DNA from 3 places in the Actinomadura decatromicini genome. Region 3 is predicted to be linked to each of the others. Evidence: riboswitches for the same ligand, from Rfam matches in the RefSeq annotation. Region 3 holds a riboswitch; each other region holds the start of a gene.
What was found. A riboswitch is a leader RNA that binds a small molecule or an ion and turns the genes downstream of it on or off. The one in region 3 is predicted to bind cyclic di-AMP.

Region 1: it holds a riboswitch for cyclic di-AMP, as region 3 does, so the genes downstream of both, FXF68_RS20105 (CHAP domain-containing protein) here and FXF68_RS05545 (glycoside hydrolase family 25 protein) in region 3, are expected to answer to the same signal.
Region 2: it holds a riboswitch for cyclic di-AMP, as region 3 does, so the genes downstream of both, FXF68_RS15795 (C40 family peptidase) here and FXF68_RS05545 (glycoside hydrolase family 25 protein) in region 3, are expected to answer to the same signal.

The regions. Positions count from the first base shown of each region.
Region 1 covers NZ_VSRQ01000004.1:351,286-355,555, reverse strand. The annotation lists gene FXF68_RS20110 (hypothetical protein) at 1-954, opposite strand, end outside; gene FXF68_RS20105 (CHAP domain-containing protein) at 994-1,836, opposite strand; cyclic di-AMP (ydaO/yuaA leader) riboswitch at 2,050-2,247, opposite strand; gene FXF68_RS20100 (C40 family peptidase) at 2,724-3,662, opposite strand; gene FXF68_RS20095 (NYN domain-containing protein) at 3,986-4,270, opposite strand, start outside.
Region 2 covers NZ_VSRQ01000003.1:434,758-439,027, forward strand. The annotation lists gene typA (translational GTPase TypA) at 1-1,626, opposite strand, end outside; cyclic di-AMP (ydaO/yuaA leader) riboswitch at 1,856-2,004, shown strand; gene FXF68_RS15795 (C40 family peptidase) at 2,012-3,022, shown strand; gene FXF68_RS15800 ((deoxy)nucleoside triphosphate pyrophosphohydrolase) at 3,089-3,514, opposite strand; gene FXF68_RS15805 (Mut7-C RNAse domain-containing protein) at 3,511-4,270, opposite strand, start outside.
Region 3 covers NZ_VSRQ01000001.1:1,358,499-1,362,768, forward strand. The annotation lists gene FXF68_RS05540 (aminoglycoside phosphotransferase family protein) at 28-912, shown strand; gene FXF68_RS05545 (glycoside hydrolase family 25 protein) at 921-1,670, opposite strand; cyclic di-AMP (ydaO/yuaA leader) riboswitch at 1,724-1,863, opposite strand; gene FXF68_RS05550 (response regulator) at 2,184-2,819, opposite strand; gene FXF68_RS05555 (sensor histidine kinase) at 2,816-3,976, opposite strand; gene FXF68_RS05560 (flavodoxin family protein) at 3,987-4,270, opposite strand, start outside.

The DNA of each region.
Region 1 (4,270 bases), on a different contig from region 3:
GACGTAGTCGGCGAAGCCCTCGATCAGCCACAGCGGGGTCGTGCGGTCGCTGGCGCCGCCGGTGGCGACGTGGGTCAGCTCGTGGGTGAGCACGACGCCGCGGCCGAGCTTGTTGAGGCGGGCGAACGTGCCGGGGGAGATGACGACCCGGTCCTCGCCGCGCCCGCCGTCCGGGGACGGCGCGGCCGTCGCGAGCGCCGCGATCTGGCCGAGGCTCTGCCCGGGCCCGGCCAGCGCGGACGCGAGCGCCGCGTCCGCCGGGGCCAGCGCGACGACCCGCTGCGCCCAGTCCTTGCCGACGACGTCGCTCACCACCGGGACGGCGGCGTCGAGGCGGCGGGCGATGTCGGCGAGCCCGGTCGCGTCGCCCACCACGAGCGACGCGCGGCCCCTGACGACCGTGAGGGGGCCGCCGTCCCAGATCTCGGCGTCGTCGCGGAACCCGCGGGACGAGCCGTCGCCGACGACCGTCCAGCCGCCGGGGCGCGGGGCGAGCGACAGGTGGCGGGTGCGGGCGACGTCGCCGCGGTCGAAGCCGCGCAGCCGGTACCGGACCTCGACGCGGACGACCGCGACGCCCGCCGCGTCGTCCACCGCCTCGACGCCGGCGACGCGCTCGCGCCAGCCGTCCAGGGGGAGCTTGCGCAGGTTGCCGTACATGCGGGACTGGACGTCCTGGAACGCGGCGGGCGCGGACGCGACCGTCGCCATGAAGGCCGTCCGGTCGCCGCTCCGCACGGCGGCGGCGCGGCCCGCGAGGACGGCCGCCGCGTCGGCCGGGGCGAACGAGCGGGCCGCGCCGTCGGCGTGGGCGCGCGGCGCCGCGTGCCGGCCGGAGCGGAAGCCGAGCACGCCCCCGCCGCCCGCGAGCAGCGCGGCGGCCCCGCCCGCGCCCAGCGCGAGCGCCCGGCGGCGCGGCACGGGGCCGCCGCCGGGGCCGGGTCCGTCCTCCATGCGCGAGATCCTATGCAGCGGCGGGCCGGGAGGGCGCGGTCATGACCGGTAGTCGGGGTATCCGTAGCCGACGATGTCGTCGGCCGAGCGCGTCTTCACCCGGACGGCGTTGCCGGTGTTCCCCTCGACGGCCTCGATCGTGGTGTCGTCCACCTTCTTGATCACCATGCCGACGTGCCGGATGTCGGAGCTGTCCTTGCCGCCGCTCCAGGCGTAGAAGACGATCGCGCCCGGCCGGGGCGTGGTGCCCCACCGGCCGTTCTGCTGGAACCAGCGGGCGTGGGCGACGGTCCAGGCGTCGCTGCCCATCCCGGCGGTGAAGCCGAGCCGCTCGCCGACCCAGGAGATGAACATGTCGCACCAGTTCGCGTCGCCGTAGCCGTCGAGGGAGCCGCCGTCGCGGGCGAGCGTCTCCTGCGCGCGGGACGTGCCCATGTACCACTTCTGGAACTTGGTCTCGCCGCCCGCGTCCTCGGCGACGCCGACCTGCGAGCGGGCGAGCGCGATGGCCTCGGCCGCCGTCGGCCGCTCCGGCTCCGGCGTCTTCTCGGATGCCTGCGGCTCCGGCTCGTCCAGCCGCGGACGGTTGCTCGACGACGCTTCGGGCTGCGTCTTGGAACGTTCCTTCTTGGTGGCCCTGGACGACGGCCGGGACGTCTCGGACGACGCCGTCCGCACGTCCTTCCGGCCGCTCACGGCGGCGGCGGTGGCGCTCGCCGGGGCCGCGTCGCCGGACGTCAGGACGGACGCCTGCGCGGTCGCCGCGGCGGCGCCGAGCACGGCGGCGCCGGCGATCACGCCGCCGGTCGTCCGCCAGGTCAGGGAGAGGGGGGACGGCTTGCGGTGCCGTCCGGAGGTCTTCTTGCGGTGCGCGCCTGGCACGGGGGGATCTCCTCGGCTTCCGGTCCGTCCGCCTGGTCGGCCGCCCGGATCGGCGGCGCGCGGGCGCGGACGGGGGACTCCGGGCGAGCGGGGGCGCCAGCGCGGAGCACGGGGATGGTCACAGCGAGAGGGCAGAAAAAAAGGAGGGCAGGGGAAAGGGAGGGCGCGGCCGCGCGGAGGCGGCCACGCCCCAGGTGACGCTGCGGGTCTCACTCCTCTTCTTCCAAGACGCCTACCGGGTTAGCTGACGGGTTCGGGCGTGGAAGTGGCCCTACGGCGGACTCTCACCGACGTGCGGGAGAGGGCCGCCGATTCACCCCGGTGCCGGAATGCCCGTCCGGGAGGGTGTCCCGGACTCCGGCGGACGTGGGTCCCCGGTTCCGCGCTGGGCGGACTCGGCGCTGCCGCTGCGATCCTGGGGGCGAGATGGGGCCCGGCGCGGGACCTGTCTCCCGCGTGCGAACGAGCGGCGCCTGATGGTGGGCGGACGGCGGCCCGTCGCCGGGGACCGTCCTCGCCCGACCCCTCGGGTCCGCCGCGGGCGGCGCGCTCAGCGCCATGCTCGCGTGAGGCGCGCGTGCGGCGGGTGGGGGGCGCGGTCTGTGCAGACCGGTGCGGCGCCGTGCGGGCGCCGCGCGGACGGCGCGTGGAGCGCGCCGCCGGGGGGAGGCGGCGCGTGGCTCGCACCGCCGGCACGCGGCCGGAAGCGCCGCGTGCGGCCGCGGCGCCTGGTGGGCGTCGCGGGTCCATGGCGCCTGGCGGGCGCCGTGAATGGGGTACAAGGTACCAAAGCCCCAAGAGAAGGCAAACCCCCACAAAATCAACAACGGACCAGGTCAGACCTGGTCCGTTGTGGAAGTCGCCCTGCGAAGGGCGTCGCGCGCGCGTCAGGGGCGCCCGGCGCCGTAGTAGTTGCTCGCGTAGTAGCTGGAGTTGATGCTCACGACCGTCACGACCTTGCCGGTGCTCGGGGCGTGGATCATCTGGCCGTTGCCGACGTACATGCCGACGTGGCTGAGCCCGCTGAAGAACACGAGGTCGCCCGGCTGGAGGTCGGACTTCGCGACCCGCTTCGTGGCGGCCCACTGGGAGTTGGTGGTGCGGGTGATGTTGACGCCCGCCGCCGCCCACGCCTTCATGGTGAGGCCGGAGCAGTCGTAGGAGTTCGGCCCCGTCGCGCCCCAGGCGTACGGCTTGCGCTGCTGCGCGTAGGCGAACTGGAGCGCCAGCCGCGCCGGGCCGCTGGCCGGGCCGGTGTAGGTGCCGCCGACGCCGCCGCCTCCGCCGGACGACGACCCGCCGCCGAGCTTCGCCAGCAGCTTCTTCTGCTTGTCGACCTCGAGCTGGAGCTTGCGCTTCTGGTCCTGCAGCTCCTTGTTCTTGGCCTTCACGTCGTCGTACGCGGTCTTGGCCTGCGCCTCCTCGCGGCGGAGCCGCTGCGCGGTGGCGAGGAACTGGGTGAGCTGCGAGTTGCGCTCGTGCGACAGGTGCGAGAAGACGGCCGCCTGGTCGAGGATGGCCTGCGGGTCCTTGCTCCCGACGAAGCCGGTCACGTCGGCCGAGTCGCCGTTCTTGTAGGCGGTGGCCGCCATCTGGGCGATCTTGGAGCGCTGCTCCTCGAACGCCGCCTGCTCCTGCGCGCTCGACTTCCTCGCGCCGTCGTACTTCTTCTTGGCGATCTTCAGCTTCTCGTTGAGCTGGTTGTACTGCTCGACCTTGTGGTCCATCTGCTCGTTGAGCCGGTCGAGCTTCTTCTGCACCTGCGCCCTGGTCGGCTTGGGCTCGGCGTGCGCCAGCACCGGGGGGTAGGCCAGGGAGGCGGTCACGGTCAGGCAGACCACCGCCGCCAAGCGGCGGGATGTGCTCCTGCTCGCCGTGCCCCCGCTCCGGTCACGCCGGTGCGCCGGTGCCCCGATGAGTTCATTGGCCACGATCGGTTTCGCCCCTCTCGTCCACGACGTCAGCGGACGACATTAGCGAGGGGCAACAACCGTCACAACCGATTCGTCGCAGTTCAATTGACATTTGCGCAGATCGTCCACTATTTGTGACCTCATGATCACGAAGGGCGAAGCATCCCTTATCACAGCCTTATGGGCACCTTATGGACGGTCCGGTGCGGCTCGTCCCGTGTCGCGGCGCGGCGGCCCTAGGAGCGGCCGAGGCGGCGCAGCAGCAACGTGGACGGGCACGGCCGCGCCCCGGCCCGGCGGGCGGCGTCCGCGACCTCCCGGTCGGACGACACCACCACCACGGCCCGTCCCGGCGGCTCCGCCCGCACGAGGTCGCCGATCAGCTCGTCCGCGGTCTGGCCCGGGCGGCTGAACAGCACCCGGACGCCGCGCGGCGCCGCGATCGCGACCGGCGCGTCCAGCTCGGCGCCGTCGAACACGCACGTCACCTCGGCGCGGGTCTGCGCGGCGAGGCCGCCGAG
Region 2 (4,270 bases), on a different contig from region 3:
CATGTCGTCGGACCGGGAGTTCTCCCCGACGATCATGCCCTCGTACACCTCGGTGGTCGGCCCGACGAAGAACGTGCCGCGGTCCTGGAGGTTCGTGATCGCGTAGCCGGTGGCGGCGCCCGCGCGGTCGGCGACGAGCGAGCCGGACGGCCGCGTCCGCAGCTCGCCGAACCACGGCTCGTACCCCTCGAACACGTGGTGCGCCATGCCGGTGCCGCGCGTCTCGGTCATGAACTCGGTGCGGAACCCGATCAGGCCGCGCGCCGGGACGAGGAACTCCATCCGGATCCAGCCGGTGCCGTGGTTCGTCATCTGCTCCATGCGGCCCTTGCGGACGGCGAGGAGCTGCGTGACGGCGCCGAGGTGCTCCTCGGGGATGTCGACGGTGAGCCGCTCGACCGGCTCGTGCTTCTTCCCGTCGATCGTCTTCGCGACGACCTGCGGCTTGCCGACGGTCAGCTCGTAGCCCTCGCGGCGCATGTTCTCGACCAGGATCGCGAGGGCCAGCTCGCCGCGGCCCTGCACCTCCCAGGCGTCCGGACGCTCGGTCGGCAGCACCCTGATCGACACGTTGCCGACGAGCTCCCGGTCGAGCCGGTCCTTGACCATGCGGGCGGTGACCTTGGTGCCCTTCTCGCGTCCCGCCATCGGACCGGTGTTGGTGCCGATCGTCATGGAGATCGCGGGCTCGTCCACGGTGATCAGCGGGAGCGGGCGCGGGTCGTCCGGGTCGGCGATGGTGTCGCCGATCATGATGTCGGGGATGCCGGAGATCGCGATGATGTCGCCCGGCCCCGCCGCCTCGGCGGGCTTGCGGGCGAGCGCGTCCGTCATCAGCAGCTCGGTGATCTTGACGCGCTCGACGCTGCCGTCGTGCCGGAACCAGGCGACCTGCTGGCCCTTCTTGATCGTCCCGGCGTGCACGCGGCAGAGCGCGATCCGGCCGAGGTAGCTGGACGCGTCCAGGTTCGTGACGTGCGCCTGGAGCGGCGCGTCCGGGTCGTAGGACGGCGCCGGGATCGTCTCGGTGATGACCTTGAACAGCGGTTCCAGGTCTTCGCTGCCCGGCATCTCGCCGTCGGCGGGCTTGTCGAGCGAGGCGCGGCCGGCGCGGCCGGAGGCGTACACGATCGGGAAGTCGATCTGCTCCTCGTCGGCGTCGAGGTCCATGAACAGCTCGTACGTCTCGTCGACGACCTCGTCGATGCGGGCGTCCGGGCGGTCGGTCTTGTTGACCACGAGGATCACCGGGAGCTTCGCCTCGAGCGCCTTGCGCAGGACGAACCGGGTCTGCGGGAGGGGGCCCTCGCTGGCGTCCACCAGCAGGACGACGCCGTCCACCATGGACAGCCCGCGCTCGACCTCGCCGCCGAAGTCGGCGTGGCCCGGCGTGTCGATGATGTTGATGGTCAGCCCGTTGTGCCGGACGGCGGTGTTCTTCGCGAGGATCGTGATCCCCTTCTCGCGCTCCAGGTCGTTGGAGTCGAGCACCCGGTCGTCGACGTCCTGGTTCTCGCGGAAGGCGCCGGACTGCCAGAGCATGGCGTCGACCAGCGTCGTCTTGCCGTGGTCGACGTGGGCGACGATCGCGACGTTCCGAAGGTCGTCGCGCGTGGAAATGGGCATGCGGGTTCGCCTTGCGTGAGAGTTCGGGATTCACCGCAAACGGCGGCAGCCACCTATTCTACTTCCCCGCGCGCGCGACCCGCCCCGGCGGACGAGCCGCGCGGCCGTCCGGCGCCGGCCCGCGCGGGCGTCCGGACCGGCCCGCGGCGGCGGGGCCGATTCGCCAACTTTGCCGATCCTTTGTAATCTGCCCGAGATCCGGCCGTCCGGAGTCCCACCCCCCGGGGCTGCGGCCGGAGCGCCGAATCTCCCGTACGCCGGGAGAACCGGGGACCCAACCCCCCGGGGTGAATCGGCGCGCCCCGCGAGGGCGCGCCGTAGGGCGACTCCTGGCCCGAACCCGTCAGCTAACCCGGTAGGCGCGCGAGGAGAGGAGAACACCGGTTTGACACCGGCTCCGCATCGGCGGCGGCTCACGCCCGCCGCCACCGCCGCACTGCTCGTCATCGGCCTCGGCGCCGCCGCTCCCGTCGCCGCCCACGCCGCGCCCGTGGCCGCGCTCACCGCCGCCGCGACCCCGAGCCCCACGCCGACGACGGAGCAGGGGCTCCGCAAGAGCCTCGACGCGCTGAACGAAGAGGCCGAGATCCTCACCGAGAAGTACAACAAGACCCGCGTCGACCTGGGCAAGGCGATGCAGGCGCAGCGCGCCGCCGCCGCCGAGGCCGCGCGGCTGCGGGCCGCCGCCGCGCCCGCCCGGGAACGGCTCGGGCAGCTGGCCGCGGCGAACTACATGACCGGCGCGCCCGACGCGATCTTCGGTTCGAGCGGCTCCCCGGACGGCCTGTCCGACCGCGCCTACCTCGCGCAGAACCAGGCCGCGGCCGTGCAGGCGCTGCAGAAGCAGATCGGCCAGGCCGAGTCGGCGCAGCGGTCGGCTGAGGCCAAGACCGCGCAGGTCAAGAAGGCGGCCGAGGACGCCAAGCAGGCCCGCGCCGCCGCCCGCGGCAAGGTCGCCGAGGTGATGAAGCGGCTCGACAAGCTGTCCACCACGCACGTCCGCGACCCGCACACCGGCCTGAGCGCGACCGTCAAGGGCTCGGGACTGCCCGCGAAGATGGCCCGCAAGGCGCTCACCAAGATCGGCTCGCCGTACGTGTGGGCCGCCGCCGGACCGAGCGGCTTCGACTGCTCCGGCCTCGTCGTCTGGGCCTACACCCAGGTCGGCAAGCCCGGCCTGCCGCACTACACCGGCGACCTGTTCGCGCTGGGGACCAAGGTCTCGCGGAGCGAGCTGCGCTCCGGCGACCTCGTGTACTTCGGCGGCAGCCTGCACCACATGGGGATCTACCTCGGCGACGGCAAGTTCCTGCACGCACCGCAGACCGGCGATGTGGTGAAGATCTCCAAACTGTCCGACCGGTCCGACTTCGCGGGCGCCAACCGCATCTCCTGAGCGGACGCGGGCGTCATCGAGGGATGAGACGTCGGGGGCTTCCTGCGGCGCGGCAGGAAGCCCCCGTCACTCTCCCTGTCCCGAGGCGACGCCGAGGCCGTAGGCGGCGGCGTCGGCCGCGAGGACGTCGATCACCGGGCGGTCGCCCGGGAGCCAGTCGACCTCGTACAGCTCGGCGAGCGCCAGCCAGCGCAGCGCGAGGTGCTCCAGGGCGCGCGGCTCGCCCTCGACGAGACGGGCCGTCCACACCCTGAGGAGGGCGCGGTCGCTGAGCCGCCAGTCGCCGCCGACCCGGCGCTCCAGCCGCACCTTGACCGCCAGCTCCTCGTGGCACTCGCGGACCAGCGCGTCCTCGTCGGACTCCCCCGGGTCGACCTTGCCGCCCGGCAGCTCCCAGCCGCCCGCCATGTGCGGCGGCTCGGCCCGCTGCGCGGTCAGCAGCCGCCCGCCGGAGACGATCGCCGCGCCCACGACGACGATCACGGCGGTCACCGCCCGGCCCCGGACGCGGTTCCGGCGGCGGACGCGGCGGCGGCTTCGGACGCGGCGGCGTAGGCGCGGGCCTCGCGGACGATCCGCTCCAGGTGGTCGCCGTGCGCGCCGCGCCAGTAGATCTTGCCGCAGTCCGAGCAGCGGCCGTAGACGTCGTAGCTGCGGCGGGTGCCCGCCTGGAGGGCGCTCTCGATCTCCTCCTTGGCGACCGGGACGAGCTCCCCGTTGCACGCCGTGCACCGCGTCCACGGGCGCTGGACCGGGGCGAACCGGTCGAGCAGGTCGCGCAGCTGGTCGTCCGGTCGGGAGCCGCGCACGTACGCGCCGAACCACAGCGCCCGGCGGCGCAGCAGCCCGCGGTCCTGGGTGAGGAGGACGCGGCGCTCCTCGTTCGCCTGGACGACGAGCGCCGGGTCGTCCATGTCGTTGTGGTAAGCGGTGTCGAGGCCGAGCAGGCGCATCCGGCGGGCGAGCGTGCCGAGGTGGACGTCGAGCAGGAAGCGCGGCGCGACCTGCCCCGGCTCCAGCGGGACGGCCTGCGGCCGCGGCACCGCCGCCACCCCCACCTCGTCGCCCGGCGCCGGACGGGTGGACGGCCCCGCGGGCTCGCCGCCGACGGTCATCGGACCGGCCTCCGGCAGCGGGACGCCGAGCGACTCCACCAGATGCCCCAGCGTGGACGTGCCGTCGCAGGCCACGCGGTTCACCGGCGCGCGGCGGACGGCGGGCAGGAACATCAGCAGTTCGTCGGCCACC
Region 3 (4,270 bases):
CGGCGATCTCCTCGTCGCGTGGCCAAGATGCATGACGATGAGGTGGACATCGATGCGGATCTCGTCGAGCGCCTGATCCGCGGGCAGTTTCCCGAGTGGGCCGATCTCCCCGTGAGAAGGCTGGATTCGGGTGGGACCGTCAATGCGATTTACCGGCTCGGCGGAACGCTGACGGTGAGGCTTCCCCTCACGGCCGGAGGGGTCAAGGCGCTGCGGTGGGAGCGGCGGTGGCTGGACCGGCTCGCGCCCGCGCTGCCCGTCGCGATCCCCTCCCTGGTCGCGGAGGGACGGCCCGCCGGCGGGTATCCGTTCGCCTGGTCGGTCCACCGGTGGATCCCCGGGGAGACCCCGGTCGAGGGCCGTCTCACCGAGGCCGAACCGCTGGCGCGCGACCTGGCGGCGTTCGTCACGGCGCTGCGGCGGGTCGGCGCCGCCGGCGCGCCGACCGCCCATCGCGGCGGCCCGCTGGCGGACCTCGACGCCGCCACGCGCGACGCGATCGAGGACCTGCGCCGCACCGACGAGCCCTTCGACGCCGACGCCGCCCTCGCGACCTGGGAGGCCGCGCTCGCCGCCCCACCGTGGAGCGACGCCCCGCAGTGGGTGCACGCCGACCTCATGCCCAGCAACCTGCTCGTCGCGCGGGGCAGGCTCACGGCCGTCCTGGACTTCTCGACCGGCGGGGTCGGCGACCCCGCCTGCGACCTGATCCCCGCGTGGAACCTGCTCCCCGCCCCGGCGAGGCGGGTCTTCCGCGACGAGGTCGGCCTGGACGACGCCGCCTGGACGCGCGGGCGCGGCCGAGCGCTGTCGATGGCCCTCATCCAGCTCCCCTACTACCGGGCCACCAATCACGTCATCTCGGCCAACGCCCGCCACGTCATCCGCGAGACCTGCGCGGGAATTCCGTAGGACGCCGGTCAGCCGGAACTCCGCGCCGAAGGGTCGTAGCCGAGTTGCCGGAGCCCGTCCGCGGAAAGCCGGGACACGTTGTGGTCGTGGTCGGTGGACGCATACTGATGAATGGCCCACTGCTTCCACGGCGTAGGGGCGGCGACCCGTCCGCGCGCCTTTCCGTAATGCGCGACCCACAGCGGATATAGGCCGAGGCCCTTGCCGTATTCCTTCGCGAACGACCACGAACTGTAGAAGAGCGGCTTGACGCCGGTCTTCTGCTGAACGCGCTCCAGCCAGCGCTTGGCCCAGTCGTTCACTTCGCTCTTGGAGCGGCCGTCCGTGGTCTCCAGGTCGAGGACGAGCAGGTCGCCCGAACGCAGTCCGGCGGACGTCACCGTCTTGAGGTAGTGGTCGGCCTCCCGCACCGGGTCGTTGCCGGGACGGCCGTAATGGTAGGCGCCCCTGACCAGCCCGTTCTCCTGGATCTCCGCCCAGTTGCGGTCGAAGGTCGAGTCCTTGTGCTCGACGCCCTCGGTGGCCTTGACGATGCCGAACGAGAGCTTCTTCTGGCTCCAGTCGAACCCCTTGTCGTGATGCGAGACGTCCACCCCGTAAGGGCGGGACGCCGGGGCCGTCACCTTCTTCTCGGTCCGCGTCATCGGCGCTGCGGCGGCCTCGGCGGGTCGCTCCGCCTCGGGCGCGCTCGCCGTTCCCGCGGTCACGGCCAGCGGGACGGCGACGCCCCCGGCGATCACCAGGACCATCAGCAGCATTCTGCCCCGCCTACGCTTTCCGATCATTTTCCGGATGCCCGTTCGCACTGGCGTCCACCTCTCCTTTTCCGCCTGCCGGGTTAGCTGACGGGTTCGGGCCAGGAGACGGCCCTACCGCTGGCGGCCAGCGGATTCACCCCGGAGGAACCTGGGTCCCCGGCTCCCCTTTCGGGGGATTCGGCGTCCGGCCGGACTTCGACCGGTGCAGCGGAGAATAGGCAGCGGAAAACGGCGACGGCAACTCGGAACGGCAAATAGATTATGCGTGCGGCGCGGCCTGCCCTCCCGAATTCCCCGGCGGGACAAGGGCTTTCGACGGGTCGTTCTCAGGCGGCGGGTCCGGCGAAATCAACCGATCGGTTGACGCGGGCGTCAACCGGACGGCGCGGCACGTCCCGCCGATCGTCCGATGGGAGCCGGACGTCGCGCGGCGACCGTGGAGGAGGAAGCGTGTGAGGAGGAAGAAGGCGCCGTCACGCGTCGCCATCGAGCCCGCGGACCCGCCGGGCCGTCTCAGCCGGGGAGGCGGATGAGGCGCCGCTCGACGGCCGCGGCGACGGCGGCCGTGCGGGTGCCGACGCCGAGCTTGGCGAAGATGTGCACCAGGTGCGTCTTGACGGTGGCCTCGCTGATCAGCAGGCGGCGCGCGATCCGCTGGTTGGACAGGCCCTCGGCCAGCAGTTCGAGGATCTCGATCTCCCGTGGGCTGAGCGCGGGCGCGGGTTCGCGCAGCCGGTCCGCGAGGCGGGTCGCGACCTCCGGCGACAGCGCCGTCTCGCCGCGCGCGGCCGTGCGGATGCCCTGGAACAGCTCGTCCGGCGGGCCCGCCTTGAGCAGGTAGCCCGCCGCGCCGACCGCGATCGCGCGGGAGACGTCGGCGTCGGAGTCGTAGGTGGTGAGGACGAGGACGCGCGGCGGGTCCGGCAGCGCGAGGATCCGCCGGGTCGCCTCGACGCCGTCGATCCCCCCGCCGAGCTGGAGGTCCATCAGGACGACGTCGGTCGGCACGAGCCCCACCCGCCGGACCGCCTCCTCACCGTCCGCCGCCTCCGCGACCACCTCGATGTCCGGCTCTCCGCCGAACAGGGCGCGCAGCCCGGCCCGCACGACGGGGTGGTCGTCCACGATCGTCACCCGGACCACGCTCATCCTCGCTCCTCCGGGCTCGACGGCCGTGCCGCGCGGCGCGGGGCCGTCGCGGCGACGACGGTTCCGGCGCCCGGAGCGCTCTCGACCGCGAGGGCGCCGCCGACTTCGGCCATCCGGTCCCGCATGGCCCGGAGCCCGTATCCGCGTCCGGGGGCGGACGCGACGGCGGCGGGGTCGAAGCCGGAGCCGTCGTCGGCCACGTCCAGGGACACGGCGTCGTCCAGGTAGGTCAGCGTGAGCGTCACCGCCGTCGCGGCGGCGTGCTCGCGCGCGTTGGCGACGGCTCCCTGCGCGACGCGGAGCAGCGCCGCCTGCACCTGGACGTCCACGGGGTACTCGTCCCCCGCCGTCCGGAACCGTACCCGCGGGTCTCCGGCCTCCGCGTCGGCCAGCTCCGCGAGCGCGGCGGGCAGGGACCCGGACGCCAGCGCGGGCGGGGCCAGCGCCCGGACGAAATGGCGCGCCTCGTCGAGGTTCGCGGCGGCGACGTCGGCGGCCCGGCGCAGCTGGCTGCGGGCCGCCTCCGGCGCGGCGTCCCACTGCCGGTCGGCCGCCTGGAGCAGGATCCCGAGGCTGGTGAGGCCCTGCGCGAGCGTGTCGTGGATCTCGCGGGCCAGCCGCTCGCGCTCCGCCAGCACCCCGGCCGCCCGCTGCGTGTCGGCCAGCTCGCCGCGGGTGCGGACCAGGTCGTCGACGAGCCGCTGCAACTCCAGGAGGATCACGGCCGCCATCCCGGCGACCGCGATCGGGGCGAGCACGAGGCTCGGGTCGAACGGGTCGGTCAGGTAGACGGCCGCGAAGATCACCGCGCCGGTGATCACCACGACGGCGGCGACGGCGGCGCGCGGCGACAGCAGCCGCAGCGCGGCGAAGAACAGCGGGACGGCGCACCAGGCGAAGCTCGGCGCGGCGGCGACCAGGGCGAGCCAGCACACGAGCACGGCGGCGAGCCAGCCGAGGCGGCCCCGGCGGCCGAGCGCGTCCCAGCGGACGGCGCCCAGCGCGTAGCCGGCGCCGAGGACCCCGCTCAGCGCGAGCAGCGCGGGCGTCGCACCGTCCAGCCCGTGCCTGACCGCCAGCCGGGACGCCGACGCGGCGAGCAGCAGGAAGAACCCCGCGTGCATCGCCAGCCGGATGCGCCGCTCCGCCCTGGTCACCCGGGCAGGGTCAGGACGGCGGGGCCGGGATCGGGTTCGCGGCGAGCGCCGAGGCGGCGGCGACCAGGTTGGCGGCCATCGCGCGTCCGGTGCTGTGCGACCAGTCGTGGCCCTCCTCGGTCTCCAGGTAGCTCGGGCCCGGTCCGGGGCCGCGGTTCCAGTACGTCCACGCCTGGCCGGGGATCGTGTAGCCGAACTCGTTCAGCGCGCCGCTCAGGTTGTTGATCACGTGGTGGGCGCCGTCCTCGTTGCCGGTGACGATCACGCCCGCGACCCGGTTGAAGGCGACGGGAC